Methanospirillum hungatei JF-1: one gene and its partner. The protein of the gene in region 1 binds, or shares a complex with, the protein of each later gene. Links are inferred from orthologs where the notes say so. Each region holds a gene or a part of one and is shown on either strand. Other genes may lie near its edges.

Region 1 (7,354 bases):
ATAGATGTTTCCAAGGCTGAAGCAAAGGCAAAGGAGGCATTAACCTCACTGAATTCAGCAGCCGGTGCAAGTTATTCAAATGCCCAGATCTATATCAAGAATGCAAATACCTACATCAAGGATGCCTATGCGATGCTTGACATGGGTCTGTCCCAGAAAGCAATTAAAGATGCAAAAGAAGCCATAGACAAGACTGACGAGTGGATCAATTACTTCAAGACCGAAAAAGAACTCGGAAGTGATCCACGGCTTGCTCCTATTATAACCAAGCGTGAGTTTGCTGCAGAAGACGCGAGTGATGCAAAAGAGCTCTATGATGCCGGTAAATACACTGAAGCCAGGAAAAAAGCTGAAGAAGCATATCAGAAGGCAGATGAAGTATTCACGGCAACTCAGGATTTGAATGCAGAACTTGAGGCCGCTCCCAAGGGATTCCAATTCCCTGACCTGTCTGGGATAATCCCCTATATTATCGGAATCATTGTTGTTGCAATTGTTGGGTTTGCTCTTTTCCGAATCATGAAGAACCGTGGCGGCAAAGGTGGCGGAAAGGGCGGCGGTGGCAGTTTCGGCTCCCGTGATAAACCAAAGAAGAAGTCAACTGCTCATCAGTACGATGAGCTCTTTTAATTATCTTTTTTGTCTTATAATTTGAATTGATTGACCCGGATCGTATCTTTTATTGGACTTAACAATAACTGTAACCCTCCTAAATTTTTTTGGAGGGATAAAATTTCTCTCCAACATCAGAATGTGTGCTGTAGTATCGCTCATTTCCCGCAAGTCCAATGAAATGGCATATGCCAGGGGGATATCCCTACTGAATGACCAGCGTGAATATGTGCTGGTAAGCAGACGATGAACGACAAAAAAGGCTGAAGTAGATTAATTTAGGTCAGTATTATTTACCTTGACAAATACGTCAAGATTCACCGTTCCCATCTTTCCATCCCGGAGGAAGTACCACTCCAGAGCCCGGTGCTGGTTGTCATACAAGGAAAACCAGTAGCTTAGGTGATACGCTCTCTTTTCATATCCGGGCAGGGATGCATAACTGTCGGTATCATGGGTGATGATAAGATCCGGTTCCTTCCCACTCCACATCATCGGATCAACCTTTTTGCCATAAAACAGGATCTTGTCCCATCTTCCACCCCGGTAGTACCAGGGAAGCGGCCAGTAGGAGTCGGATGCCACAACTACAGTCTTTGCAGTGTCGATCAATGCCATGACGTCACGCATGTCCTCAGAGTTCTGAACCTGAACGATGGGTTCGTTGATATCAACAGGTGTGAAGCAGACATGCATCGTCATTCCCACCAGGAAGAGAAGGGTGATAATTCCGGCGATTACTTTTTTCCCTTCTATCTTGTAGGATGCGAGAAATATGAGCGGAAATAACTGATGAATCAAAAGCCAGGGAACTTTCTCTCCTACCCACCCATAAAAAACCAGCGTACATCCGGTCCATATGATGAGAAGGATCATCAGGAGTGAAGTTTTTTCGTCAGAAAGTCCTTGATTTTTAGGATCCACATTTCTTAACAGACTCAGTCCCTTGTCTTTCCATCCCCAGTGCCAGATGCCGTATATAGCCAGGATAAGCAGAGGGATTTCATAGAGAATGAGCATGATGAGGTACCAGTATGGCGGACCACACAGCCTGCACTGGTCATGCATGGATGTCCAGTGTTCAATAGCCTTGAATGGTGCCTCAAAGAACATCTCCGGATGGTTGAAGAATGAGGTATAGAAGACAAATCCTATACCCGCCGCTATGAGAACCGTACCAATGAGATCCCGTTTCCAGGTATCCGGAAGGTGTATACGACGGAAATAGAGGAGAGCGATGAAAAAGACTCCAAATATTAGTATGGCTACCGGCATGTCCTCTTTCAGACACATACCACATGCTGCAGCAAATCCTGCCAGAAATGCCCATCCCGGTTTTTTAAATTCGATATATGCGAGGATTGCAAGGAGCAGCAGAACGGTGAAGAATAACTGGAAGATATCATGACGCAGAAATCGAGAAAAATATACCATATCCGGCGAAAAAGCAAAAAACAGTGCTGCCCAGATCGCATGATTTTTCGAGAGCCAGCCGGTTTTGTATATCCCGTATATGAGGAATATTATGGCCGACCCAAACACTGCCGGGAGTAGTCTTACAAGCAGATCAGAATCTCCGAAGATCCTGAACAACGCTGCAGTGATGTAATAGAGAAATGGCCCATGATACATGGGATCATACTGATATACTCCTTTGGTCAGGAGTTCATAACTGAACCATGCATGGATGGCCTCATCATGATGGAGTAATTTAAGATTTGGCAGGATCACCCGGAGAAGAAGACCTGCAAGAAAAATGATCCCGAAGATCTGTGCACCAGAACATTGTGCATATCGTTCCCGTAATACCTGAATATTCATTGTTATTCTGCCTCGGAAGGTATACCGTACAGTTCCATAGAACAGGTATATTTGTATGAAAAAAATGCGTCCAGTAGATATTTACATCTGTTCCCTGTTCGCCCAATAAATAGGAAAAGAAAGGTATCCTCCTGAGGAGGTACTGTGGACGATATTGGGATTATTGCGGCTTATTATGAAAAGCCACCCATATTTGTCTCAGCTTTCAAGGACAATCTCAATACCGATGTCCTTTGGTACCTGGGTACGCATGAGCTGACGGAGAGCACGCTCATCAGCATCAAGATCAATGAGACGCTTATGAACCCGCATCTGCCAGCGGTCCCAGGTTGCTGTCCCTTCCCCATCCGGACTTTTTCTGATGGGTACTACCAGCTTTCTGGTAGGAAGGGGAATAGGACCGGCCAGATTGACACCGGTCCGCTCAGCGATCTCTTTAATCTTTTCGCACACTTCTTCTACTTTCTGATAGTCGGTTCCGGTGAGTCGGATTCTGGCCTTCTGCATGATAACACCGAATTCTATCAGCGCATCTGCTTCTTGACAACGTTGATACACATGCCGGCAGCAATGGTCTGACCCATATCACGGATTGCAAACCGTCCAAGCTGCGGGAATTCCTTGGCGTTTTCAAGACAGAGCGGCTTGGTCGGGTGGCATTTGATGATTGCTGCATCTCCGGCCTTCAGGAAGGTCGGGTTCTCTTCAAGGGTCTGACCAGTACGTGGGTCAAGCTTCTTGACGAGTTCAGTGAATGTACAGGCGGTCTGTGCAGTGTGACAGTGGAAGACCGGAGTATATCCGACGGTGATTGCACTTGGGTGCTGGAGCACGACGATCTGTGCGGTGAATTCCTCTGCGACTGCCGGCGGGTTGTCAGATGCACCACAGACGTCACCACGGCGGACATCGTCCTTACCGATACCACGGACGTTGAACCCGATGTTGTCACCTGGAACTGCCTGTGGGATTTCTTCGTGATGCATCTCAATGGACTTTACTTCTCCAGACTTGTTTGCCGGCATGAAGGTAACGTTCATACCTTTCTTGAGGATACCGGTTTCAACACGGCCGACCGGAACAGTTCCGATACCTGAGATGGAGTATGCATCCTGAATCGGGACACGAAGCGGCTTTTCGGTTGGCTTGTCCGGAACTTCGAGCTCATCGAGGAGTCCGAAGAGCGTCTTCCCCTTGTACCAGGGCATCTTGTCAGAGTTCTTGGTGATGTTGTCACCTTCGAATGCACTGATCGGGATGAACTTGACGGTGTCAGGGTTGGTTCCGACCATTTTCAGGAGAGCACCGACATCAGACTTGACCTGGTTGAAGCGTGCTTCATCATAGTTGGCTGCATCCATCTTGTTGACTGCAACGATAAGCTGCTTGATACCGAGGGTCTTGGACAGGAAGACGTGCTCCTTGGTCTGTTCCATGACACCATCAGGTGCTGCAACGACGATGACTGCTGCGTCTGCCTGTGAGGCACCGGTGATCATGTTCTTGACAAAGTCTCTGTGTCCTGGACAGTCCACGACAGTAAAGTAGTACTTGTCGGTGTCGAAACGCTTGTGTGCAATATCAATAGTGATACCACGCTCACGCTCTTCCTTCAGGTTGTCCATGACCCAGGCAAAAGCGAATGAACCCTTACCCTTTGATTCTGCTTCCTTCTTGTACTGTTCAATGATGTGTGCCGGAACGGCTCCGGCTTCGTACATCAGTCTGCCGACGGTAGTTGACTTACCATGGTCGATGTGACCAATAACAGCGAGGTTAATGTGGGGCTTTTCAGTTGCCATATATACAAATCCTCCAATACCTCCGCACGATATCAGAACTGCAAAGCACAGCCCGGTTATGCGAGTATTACATATTTGATAGAAGTCCTTTTAATATTTTTCACTATGAATCTCATAGAGAATGAACGCCTGAAATTCTGTTATCAGGTGGGAAACGAAGTGGTTAATAGGTTTTCAGGGGAATGATCAGATTACGAATGAAGTCTATTCCGATTATCAGGGAAGAAGGTTCTGACCGGGCTTATGTCGAATGCGCCTCTGGAAAACTGCCAGTGCACACAAGGTGCTCATATTGCATGAATTGTAAAGGGATTCAGGTAGGGGCGCGGGTTATGCCTTCTCCTTACGAGATTGCGTATTCTCAGATAAAAGGTGGTTCAGTTCCGCCTGAGATCCTGATGGAAGCTGCGATGCAGTTCAATAGTCTGGTCCGGGACGGGTCTGCCGTGGCATGCGATGATGAAAAAGGTCACGGATATACTCCCCGATTCAAATCACGACTCTGATAGTCATAGACGTAATTTTCCGGGGTATCGCAGGGGTGTCAGAAAAGGGTGATGACAAGTAGTGTCAGAAGAGCGCAGCGGCTTATCTCTCCGGTGGCACCGGTCACATCTCCGTTGACTCCCCCAAATAACCGGTCGGCAAGATATCTCATACCAAAGGGGAGCAGGATCAGTCCAATTCCAGCAGCTCCCTTCGCCTCCCAGGAGAGGGGGAGCAGAAAAGCAGGAATCAGAAGCAGCGTTGCCGGGATGACAAACCAGATTTTTGCTCTCTCATGAAGGGTTGCATGAAGTCCCTCATGGAATGGTCTTCCGAATATTGTCAGTATCGCCATACTCCATTTGCCCCCTGTTTCTGCGAAGATGAGTGCTGATGCAGCAGTCAGAATATCAGGGAATGAACTGAGCGAGGCGATGGCCAGGAGAGTTACCATCATCCCGAGAGTCAGAGCTCCGGTACCGATCTGCCGATCTGTCAGTGCCTGAATCCTCTTCTCCTGGGATCCATGTGCCATAAGCCCATCTCCGAAATCCAAAAGGCCGTCCAGGTGATTGGCACCGGATATCAGCAGCACCATTCCGATTGCCATTACTGCCAGAACGAGTGAAGGAGCCGGGAGCAGGAGGATTATGATCGCTCCCATTCCGCCTGTGATATATCCTGCCAGGGGGTAGAGCCAGGTATTATGTGCGAATGCTTCGAAGGGGGCTGTTTTTCCAAGGGGAAGGACGGTGGTGAACTGGAGCAGGGCACGGATAGCCTCAAACATGACTACTCAGATCGTTTGGATACCTTCTGATATGGGCGTATGGGAGGGAGCGAGAGATTGATGGTGGATTCAGAGTAACGGATGTTGATGGTTTTTCTCTCCCGTCCATATTCGATAACACCAAAAAGGCCATTATTTATCGGTATACTGGCTAATACGATGCTTTCAACCGTTCCCGGATTATCAGGGGCCGGTCCGAATCCGATGGGCTCTCTTCTCGTACCGGTCCTTGATGCCGAACTCATCTGGCAGGGGATCATAACAAGTACAGATGCGACCCCGAACACACCTACCGGATGTCCGACACCGGCTTCAATAACAAGGGCTGTTCTTGACCGTATTGGGGTTTCCCCCCTGTTTATAAATGCCGGCCTTGTTCACCGCCCTACTGTGCCGGTTCTGGATCTTCTTGGGCAGGCAGGCGGGGATCCACGTGATGGTCCTGCAGTCCCTGATGCAGAACGCCTGTATAAAGAGGGGGTCCGTATCGGGAAACTTCTGTCAGCCCATGATCTACTTGTTGTCGGTGAATGTGTTCCTGGTGGGACCACGACCGCTCTGTGTGTTCTCAGAAGCCTTGGATATGATGCAAAGGTGAGTAGCGCGTCAGTTACCAGCCCTGACTCGATGAAGGAAGAGATATATGCTGCAGTGACCCGGCGTATTGGCAGATCAATTCCAGATCCCATGGATATCATCCGGGAGACGGGTGATCCGATGATGGCCGTTGCAGCAGGACTTGCTGATGGTTTTCCCGGAACTTTGATTCTTGCAGGCGGGACACAGATGCTGGCCGTAGCGGCTATTATTAAGGCCCTCGGAAACCCTCTCCCCGAGGTTGTCACGACCGTATATGTCAGGGATGATCATGCAGCAAGTTGCGATAAAACAGCACAGGATATCGGAGTTCCGATAACCTATGTTGATCCCGGTTTTGGTGAGATTGGACACTCCGGTCTTGTCCGTTATTGTATCGGTGAAGTAAAGGAAGGTATGGGATGTGGCGGAGCAATGATGCTTGCAGCCTTGCTTGGCTATAGTCCGGAGGAGATTACCCGCTCGATCATCTCTTTTGTTTCAGGGTACAGTCCCTGAATGCATATCTACTGAAGGGTCTAATAGATAGGGCAGATGCTCCCTTTATATGTGGTCAATAATTATGGTCAGTTTAATCATCTTATCCTGAGAGCTCTTCGGGATCTTGATATCGATGCAAAACTGATACCAAATACCACCCCTGTCAGCGAGGTTCGTGAAGGTTGTCAGGGAATTATCCTTGGCGGAGGCCCTGATATCTCCCGCGCCGGATTGTCCCATGAATATGTTCGTCTTGGAAAACCTGTTCTTGGCATATGCCTGGGCTTGCATGTGATTGCGCAGGAGTTTGGCGGGACGGTTCAGTCCGGACAGAAAGGCGGATACGGAGCTGTTGAAGTTACCATCACCGACCATGACGGAATTCTGCAGGGATATCCACAAACGATGCAGGTATGGGCATCCCATGCCGATGAGGTCGTCACCCTTCCTGGTGATTTTGACCGGCTTGCAACCTCTTCAATATGCGGCAACGAAGCCATCGCCCATAAACATCTGCCGATATTTGGTATCCAGTGGCATCCGGAGGTAAGTCATACCTTTGAAGGCCACCGGGTCTTTGAGAACTTCTTTTCCATATGCACGGGTCAGAACAAAGGATGACCTCTTCAGTTTCACTCGCTGAACAGATCCGTGGCACGGGGTTTTCCTGCCGTCGGTGCGGTTCCTGTTGCCGGGAGACTGAACCAGGTTCTAATCTGGTCATGGTCGGGCAGGAGGAGATCACCCGGATAATGAAAGCAACCGG
Region 2 (7,235 bases), 780 kb from region 1 along the record:
GCATTGTCTCTGGAGAGAAGCAGGATCTGTATCAGGTTCTTCACCACACATCACCTGCTCATCAATCGGATAGCCGGGGTCCTGATGCTGATGGTTGCACTGTATTACCTGGTCTTTGTGTTCCTCAAAGAACATCTCTGATCACCGGTGATACCGGCGGTAGAGGAGGAGTAAAAAGATCACCACTCCTGCCAGGGTAATCATCTGGATAAATCCGGTATCACTTCCGGGAAGACTCCTGGCCGGCTGCCTCTCTTTTTTTCCTGCCCAGTCCAGCAGAAAGACGGAGGCAAAGTATGATGCGGCATCCCTGCTGTGGATGATGACTCCCGCCTCCCGGTTAAAGCAGGCTGAGTTCTCATTCCAGTTCATGCTCGATACCAGTACCGAATCATCAGCAATCACCCCCTTGGCATGGACTTTTAAAAGACCAGTCTTCTCAGGATAGAGGACCTGAGCCTGAAGGGAGATATTCTCACGTGCGGCAAGGGTTTGCAGGGCGGTTACCATCTCATCATTGTCCTCATCCCCTTCGATATTGTAATAGTATCCGTCAAGCAGGATCCTGACATCAACGCCCCGTCTCGCTGCATCTACTGCTGCTGCGAGAAACGGATTTGTCCCGTTCTTTGGGTATTCGGTGATGTATGCCTGCTCTATCCATACTCTGCTCCTGCTTTCATTGATAAGATCTGCGATCAGGATGCTGGTGTCTGGTGAGAAGACCGGGGTTACCACTGCTCCAGAAAAAGACAGGGGAGCAAATACTGGATTGTATGGGGGTGTCACCGGTTGTTCGGCGGTGCCGGCCCTGCCTTCTGCGACAGCCACTCCTGGTCCGTCAAAGTCATCCTGGAAAACTTCGGTAAAACAGGATGCGAGATCGGCTGAGTCAAGCACGACTCCCCAGCCGCGGTTCCCGGCAAAACCGGCATGAGGGAAGGAATGCTCCTTGAAGTTTTCTGTTGTCAGAAATACCCGGCTGTCATCTGCCACGAGATATTTGGCATGGTCATACCGGTACGGGGCATGATCTTCTCCGGTCCCTTCCATGACTCTGACATCGGCTCCTGCCTGAATCAGATCGGAGATGACGGGGAACTCCTCTGATGGAATGCCTCCGACCGGCCCGCCTTCGAGGAGCACCGATACCGCTACCCCCCGCCTGCTGGTATCACAGAGGATCTGTGCAAGACCAGGGTCTGTGAATTCGTAGACATTGAGAAGAACGGATCTCTTTGCATTGCTGATGATCTCTTCCAGGATCTCTCTTGAGCAGTCAGGAGAAACAAATCCCGTGCCTGAAATGTTCTCAAAGGTCCGGGGTTCAAGTCTGCTTCCACCGGCCATGAGCACCCTGGGATCCCAGATTCCGCCAGCCGACCTGAAATGTATCTGACCGTTTCTTGGTTTGAACGTCCCAGGCCATGTCACGGTGTCGTAGGTGCATCCCTCGCATGTAAGAGTCAGTTCGTCCTTTTTATTGGACAGTTGGAACCGGCCCTGCACCGTTGCCTGTGGAACAGCAGGGGTGCTGTCAATTATCTCATAGGAAGGATACCTCCCCCATACATGGTTGTATTGTTCACCATTACGCGCGATCGTGCAGGAGGAAGATCCGGAGTTCGAGGGTGAAAATGTGATGGTTCCCTCCCCATCTGAAATGGTGCAGGAACCGGGAGGGTGATCCCATCCAATGGTTATGTATTCATCCTCATCCCCATTCATCCAGGTATCCGGATAAATCTCAAGGAAATACGGCCCGGCAGATACTGGGGTCATCAGTACGCATATGAGGAGGATAACAGGAAGGGGGTACATGGGGATCAGGGTTTATTGGTCATCATTACATGAACGTACTGCATTGTGATCAGCCGGGATCAGGCATTGGTGCTCAAGATTGGGGGCAGTCTGATTGAGCATGCTCCGATGATTGTCAGGGTTATCAGAGAGAGTGGAAGAGATATTCTGGTCATTCCGGGTGGGGGGATTTTTGCTGATGTTGTCAGGGAAAAGGAGATTTCAGATACGGCAGCGCATTTTATGGCCATCGCAGCCATGGATCAGTATGGATGGCTCCTGTCCACGTATGGATTGCCGGTAACCTGGACTCCGCTTATGAGTGGTTCCCCTGCAATTCTTCTTCCTTATCACCATATGATGGATGCTGATCCGCTTCCTCATTCGTGGGATATCACATCAGATACTATCAGTGCCTTCTATGCCGGTCTGCTCTCAGTGCCTCTTGTCATTTTAAAATCGCTCGATCATATCCGGACATCTGACGGTCCGGCCACCGCACTCATGCCTGGAATGGTTACCGGTGATCTCGATCCTGCATTTATTCCCTATGTTACGAAGGAGCAGGTCAGGGGATTCATACTCCGGGGATCTGATCATGCGAGACTTGCAGGATTTCTCAGGGGTGAAGAGGTGCCGGGGACATACTTTGGCGGTACCATTTAAGGTGTTGATGAATAAACCAGATAAGCAGCTTTTTGGAAGTCTGAATATGAGTAGAACAACCTGCACATCATGTAATGGCCCAATGGCAGAAGAGGGCTCTGTAGAGTTCGGCTGCCCGGCATGCGGGGCCACCATACGCCGGTGTTACCGGTGCAGAGAACAGAGCGTTGAGTACATCTGCCCGACCTGCGGCCTTCGGGGACCCTGAGATTATGGGAGACGTAGCGCTCATCATCAAGGTGATGCCGGAATCACCAGAAGTAAACCGGGAAACGATCGTTGCGACTATAAAAGAGAAATTCCCCCGCGTTCAGGATATCAGGGAAGAGCCCATCGGCTTTGGACTTGTCGCAATAAAAGTCGCGCTGGTTGTTCCTGATGCTGAAGGTCAGACAGAGACCATTGAAGCGACCCTCAATGCTATCGATGGTGTTGAACGGGCAGAAATTGTAGAATCAACCCTTGTGTAAATCTGCACAAGGCTTTTTCATTCTCCGGATACTGGGGATATTTACTCCCCGTTCTCAAGAACTGAGAAAATTTCACGGGTTATGCCACGAATCTTTTCTACCGAATTCTGAAAGTTCCTTACTTCCAGGGGTTCAATGCGGATTGGCACAGGGTACACTCCGCTCCGGTTTATCCGGGCCGGCACTCCGATACATACATCTCCGATATTATGGACTTCAGCTTTTATGTAGGCTGATACCGTAAGTATCCGGTTTTCATTTCCAAGAATGGTACGGATAAGTGTGGCAATTGCTTCTCCGGGGCCCCAGACCGTCGCACCTTTTGATGCAATGATCTTCTGACCAGAGGATTTGACCTGCTGCATGATGTCATCAATAGGCACCTGTGCAAAACTGGGCAGATTCGATATCTGTATTCCTCCGATGGTTGTTGCAGACCAGAGTGGTACCATACTGTCACCATGCTCCCCGATGATACGGGTATGCACTTCACTGACATGTACCTGAAAGAATGATGCGATTGCTGATTTCAGACGCATTGAGTCGAGATGTGTTCCAAGCCCGAATACTTCGTTTGGTTTTTTTCCTGAGTATTTCAATGCAACATGGGTCATAATGTCAACCGGATTGGTGACCATCATGAGAAATGAGTCAGGGGCAATTCTTCCTATCTTCTGAGAAAAATCCGCGACTATCTTCGCATTCTCTACAGCGAGATCCAGTCTGCTCTGGTCCGGCTTTCGTGCAACGCCGGCGGTCAGGACGATGATATCAGATCCCTTTAGATCCTCAATATTGCAGCTCCAGCTGACATGACTGTCTGTTCCGGTTGCAGCAAATGAATCGATGAGATCCCTGGCCACTCCGTCAAGCACCGATTCCGAACCCGGTCTTCCATACAGCTGGACCTCGTTGACATACGGAATACGGGATATCGAGAGTGCTGCATACTGGCCTACCTTTCCGGTTGCTCCGACAATCGCAACTTTTGCCATAAGAATCAGAATAAATCAGAATAATAGGGACACGTTATCGGTCGATCGGTCATTGCAGCCTTTTCCAAGGGTCTCCTTCTCCGCCCCGCAACCCCATGGGCGCCGAATGTTCACGGTAAGTCTGCTCCCTTCCGGGCCTGAACCGGTCCCCGCGACAACAGGTCGTTCCTTCCTCCGAAGGTGTGATACCTGGCCACCGACCTCACAGGACAGGGTTTCTACGTCGGAAACACGACAGATACAGGCCGTATGTACCAACCTTCCTCAAACTTCGCCCCCTGCATTCCGACGATTTCAGGTCACAAGTGACGCCGATCCACCCGGGCTAGTCCCCATAATTATGCTGCAGCTACGGAATAAAAACTTCCCCTCCTATCTTTTCTTTCCATGCTGTCAGAAATAGATCATTTCTCCTGAAAGACTCTTTATCAAAGGGATCGAATGCGGTCAGCCGTTTTCCAGAAGGCAGATCCGCTCCCAGGAGTTCGTATGTCCCATGGTAGAGCTGGATATTGATTCCGTTTCCGGTGGCAGAACAGATGAGGGCAGGTTCTCCTGTCCAGACTGGCGGTCTCTTCTTCACATCATCGTAGAGGGTTATCGTTGTAATTCCGAGTTTTTTCTGGTTTACTCTGATCGTCTGGATTGCACTCCAGACTGATGCATGCCAGACATCACACATCACGATATTCGGCACACCAAAGAGTGCTGCGGTAAGGCCGAGTGTTCCTGGTCCTGCGCAGGCATCAATGAAGACATCCGGATGCAGTCGTCTGACCTGCTCCTCAACACTGAAGATCTTTGGGTCGATACCTTTCGGAAATTCAATATGCATCTCAGCCTGTTTTTTGATCACAACCACGGGACCTTTTCCGGAAAGAAAGATATCTGCCCTGACGTCACATCCACACACCAGGATCCCTTCATGGATTGTTGGTTCCTGTCCATAGGTCACATCACCGGGACCGGGTATCTCATGGGCATGATAGACGATACCCAGCAGCTCGGGCACGTTCCGGTATGCGATTTCAGCCACTGGTACTGGTATGAGATCAGAGATAATCAGAAGAGACCGGGGAGGGAGTACCGGGGGACGGCGGAGGAAGAGGCCGGGGGAGATAAGAGGGGTTCCAATGGATGAGAGGGGTTCACTGCCATGGAATATTCCTTCTTTCTGCAGGATCTGGTAGATATCTGCCATCACATCATCGATAAACCGGCGGTTACACTGACAGGGTCCTGGAATATCCTCCCCAGAAGAGACTGGTTTGTCTTTTGGCCGTGGCGTCGGATTACACTGGGGACAGGGTGCAAAAAATTGTGAGGGGCGTGAAGTGATATCTCCAGGACAGATGATATGGTTCTCACCACAACAGGAACACTTCATTGAAGTAACATAATCATCTCTACTTAAAAAATACAGGTCATGGGCCTGATGCGATTCGAACGCATGACCGCCCGGTTATGAGCCGGGCGCTCTCACCGCTAAGCTACAGGCCCAAAAAATGAGACGCCGCCAACAGGACTCGAACCTGTGACAAACTGGTTAACAGCCAGTCACTCTACCAACTGAGTTATGGCGGCTCAGATGTGCTCTAATACGTGTGATGTAATTATTAATAAATGTTGAGGTGGCCGGACAAAGGTGATCAGGGCTGCTTCATCATGCTGACAATCCGGATTATCTCGTCAATATCTTCATTCAGATGCATGAACATCTCTTCTGCTTTTGGGGTCACTATAGCTCCGGCACTTGAGGCGCGAATGTACCCGCTGCTCTCAAGAACTCTGAGGGAATACCGGATCCGGTGCTGAGGGACGTTTAGAAGTTCGGATAATTTGATGATTCCGATGGGCTGATGATCTGCAACAGCCCTGAGAACCTCGATATGACGTGATGCAAGGCTGATATCTTCCTGGATCTTCTCAAGCATCGGTTCTTCTGCCCCTTTTATGCATGCTCACTCAGCCAGGCTTTTGTTTTGTGATAATTGCGTGTGAAGATTACAGTGAGAATTACTGCCAGTATAAGGCTGATCACTGCTCCAGGGACTTTGTATGCCTCTGGAAAGAGAAACAATGCAATCGGTACCAGTGCAAAAAACAGGATCACTCCGTTCAGTATGACGGTAAGGTGCCAGAATCGCCATCTGAACTGCTCTTTCGAAGCATCATCCATTATAAATACATCACGTTTCGCGTAAAAGTACTTGTGGTCTGACTCAAAACCTGTATGAGATGGACAGCCTGGATGACCTGATCCGGAATGCCGGCGCAGCCGTATATTGTCTGTATGCATCATCGGAGAATGCAGCAATGCGGCACATGACCCGGTTTGTAACCCATGATCCGGTCACAATACTAAAAAGACCTGATAATCCCCCTCTTATGATTGTTCCTCTCATGGAAGCCGACCGGGCCCAGAGAGAATCTCCTGCAGAAATCCTTACCCGACAACAGGCAGGGTATCTTGAGATTTTTGAGTATGAGAAAGATCCCTGGAAGATCCAGGCAGAGATGATCCGCCGTCTTTCCGAGGGTCCGTACCTTGTCCCTCCGGATTTTCCAACCGCCCTTACCCGTGCTCTTGAGCCCTATAATACGGTCATTGTAGATTCCTCATCAGGACTTTCCGCTCATCGCGCCATAAAGACTCCTGAAGAGATTGGATGGATCACCAATGCACAACGGGCTGCAGAGGCTGCGATGGATAGAGCAGTCAGCATGATACGGCATGCAGATGTCAAGTCAGGAATGCTCTGGTATGAGGATGCTCCACTCACATCTGACCTGGTCAGGTATGAAATGAACAAGATTATGCTTGCCTATGACTGCACCGCACAGGATACCATTGTGGCATGTGGCCTGGAGACGGCGATGCCCCATTGCACAGGAAGCGGAGTACTCAAAGCACATGAACCGATTGTGATCGATGTCTTTCCCTGTGATAACAAAACTGGGTACCACGCAGATATGACCCGGACAGTCAGCAGAGGAGAACCGTCCGGAAAGGTGACTGAACTCTATGAAACGGTTCGGGATGCCCTGCTCATGAGTGAGAATATGGTACAGGAAGGGGCGAGTGGAGCAGCATGTTACCAGGCAGTGCGTGACTTTTTTGCAGAACTTGGATATCAGTCTGATACCGAAGGATTCATTCACAGTCTTGGTCATGGTGTCGGCCTGGAGATCCATGAGCAGCCGTCCCTTTCCGGGACTGGTGGAGATTTGCGGGCAGGGCATGTCATCACGCTTGAACCTGGTCTCTATTACCGTGACACGGGTGGTGTCCGGATAGAAAACC

The links.
Region 2: the proteins of tuf (region 1) and MHUN_RS12200 are in contact, whole or in part, in a crystal structure (PDB 7CSL), measured with the Pyrococcus horikoshii proteins. The link is inferred for Methanospirillum hungatei JF-1 from one-to-one orthologs. Residues at the interface, in WP_010885563.1 of Pyrococcus horikoshii: Val16, Lys20, Ser21, Lys62, Arg65, Glu66, Arg67, Gly68, Val73, Ala74, His75, Ile88, Asp89, Ala90, Pro91, Gly92, His93, Asp95, Phe96, Lys98, Asn99, Gly103, Ala104, Asp227, Val228, Tyr229, Ile231, Val234, Val237, Val239; in WP_010884146.1 of Pyrococcus horikoshii: Phe4, Leu6, Val7, Val9, Arg11, Met13, Pro14, Thr15, Asp16, Pro17, Leu38, Ala39, Lys40, Glu44, Pro45, Ile46, Ala47, Phe48, Gly49, Leu50, Tyr56, Leu58, Arg60, Asp61, Glu62, Glu63, Tyr65, Ser66, Phe67, Asp68.

What each region holds. Positions count from the first base shown.
Region 1 is NC_007796.1:1,812,292-1,819,645, reverse strand. The notes cover bases 2,097-4,937. They hold tuf (translation elongation factor EF-1 subunit alpha), read right to left. Parts: upstream 4,236-4,937; coding sequence 2,958-4,235; downstream 2,097-2,957. Other genes in these bases: cobS (adenosylcobinamide-GDP ribazoletransferase), read right to left, coding at 4,780-4,937; MHUN_RS08315 (hypothetical protein), read left to right, coding at 4,418-4,741; rpsJ (30S ribosomal protein S10), read right to left, coding at 2,632-2,940; MHUN_RS08330 (flippase activity-associated protein Agl23), read right to left, coding at 2,097-2,433. In the rest of the region: MHUN_RS08335 (hypothetical protein), read left to right, coding at 1-630; more of MHUN_RS08330, read right to left, coding at 886-2,096; more of cobS, read right to left, coding at 4,938-5,511; nicotinate mononucleotide-dependent phosphoribosyltransferase CobT, read left to right, coding at 5,599-6,606; MHUN_RS08300 (GMP synthase subunit A), read left to right, coding at 6,643-7,209; MHUN_RS08295 (YkgJ family cysteine cluster protein), read left to right, coding at 7,206-7,354. UniProt on the Methanocaldococcus jannaschii protein: GTP hydrolase that promotes the GTP-dependent binding of aminoacyl-tRNA to the A-site of ribosomes during protein biosynthesis.
Region 2 is NC_007796.1:2,594,589-2,601,823, reverse strand. What follows is about bases 1,586-4,307. They hold MHUN_RS12200 (elongation factor 1-beta), read left to right. Parts: upstream 1,586-2,678; coding sequence 2,679-2,936; downstream 2,937-4,307. Other genes in these bases: MHUN_RS12190 (hypothetical protein), read right to left, coding at 4,281-4,307; MHUN_RS12195 (malate dehydrogenase), read right to left, coding at 2,978-3,931; MHUN_RS18380 (zinc finger domain-containing protein), read left to right, coding at 2,474-2,674; MHUN_RS12205 (hypothetical protein), read left to right, coding at 1,867-2,466; MHUN_RS12210 (phospholipase D-like domain-containing protein), read right to left, coding at 1,586-1,821. Outside these bases: MHUN_RS12215 (cytochrome c biogenesis CcdA family protein), read left to right, coding at 1-141; more of MHUN_RS12210, read right to left, coding at 142-1,585; more of MHUN_RS12190, read right to left, coding at 4,308-5,318; MHUN_RS12175 (hypothetical protein), read right to left, coding at 5,581-5,865; MHUN_RS12170 (hypothetical protein), read right to left, coding at 5,883-6,110; MHUN_RS12165 (M24 family metallopeptidase), read left to right, coding at 6,170-7,235. UniProt on the Methanocaldococcus jannaschii protein: Promotes the exchange of GDP for GTP in EF-1-alpha/GDP, thus allowing the regeneration of EF-1-alpha/GTP that could then be used to form the ternary complex EF-1-alpha/GTP/AAtRNA.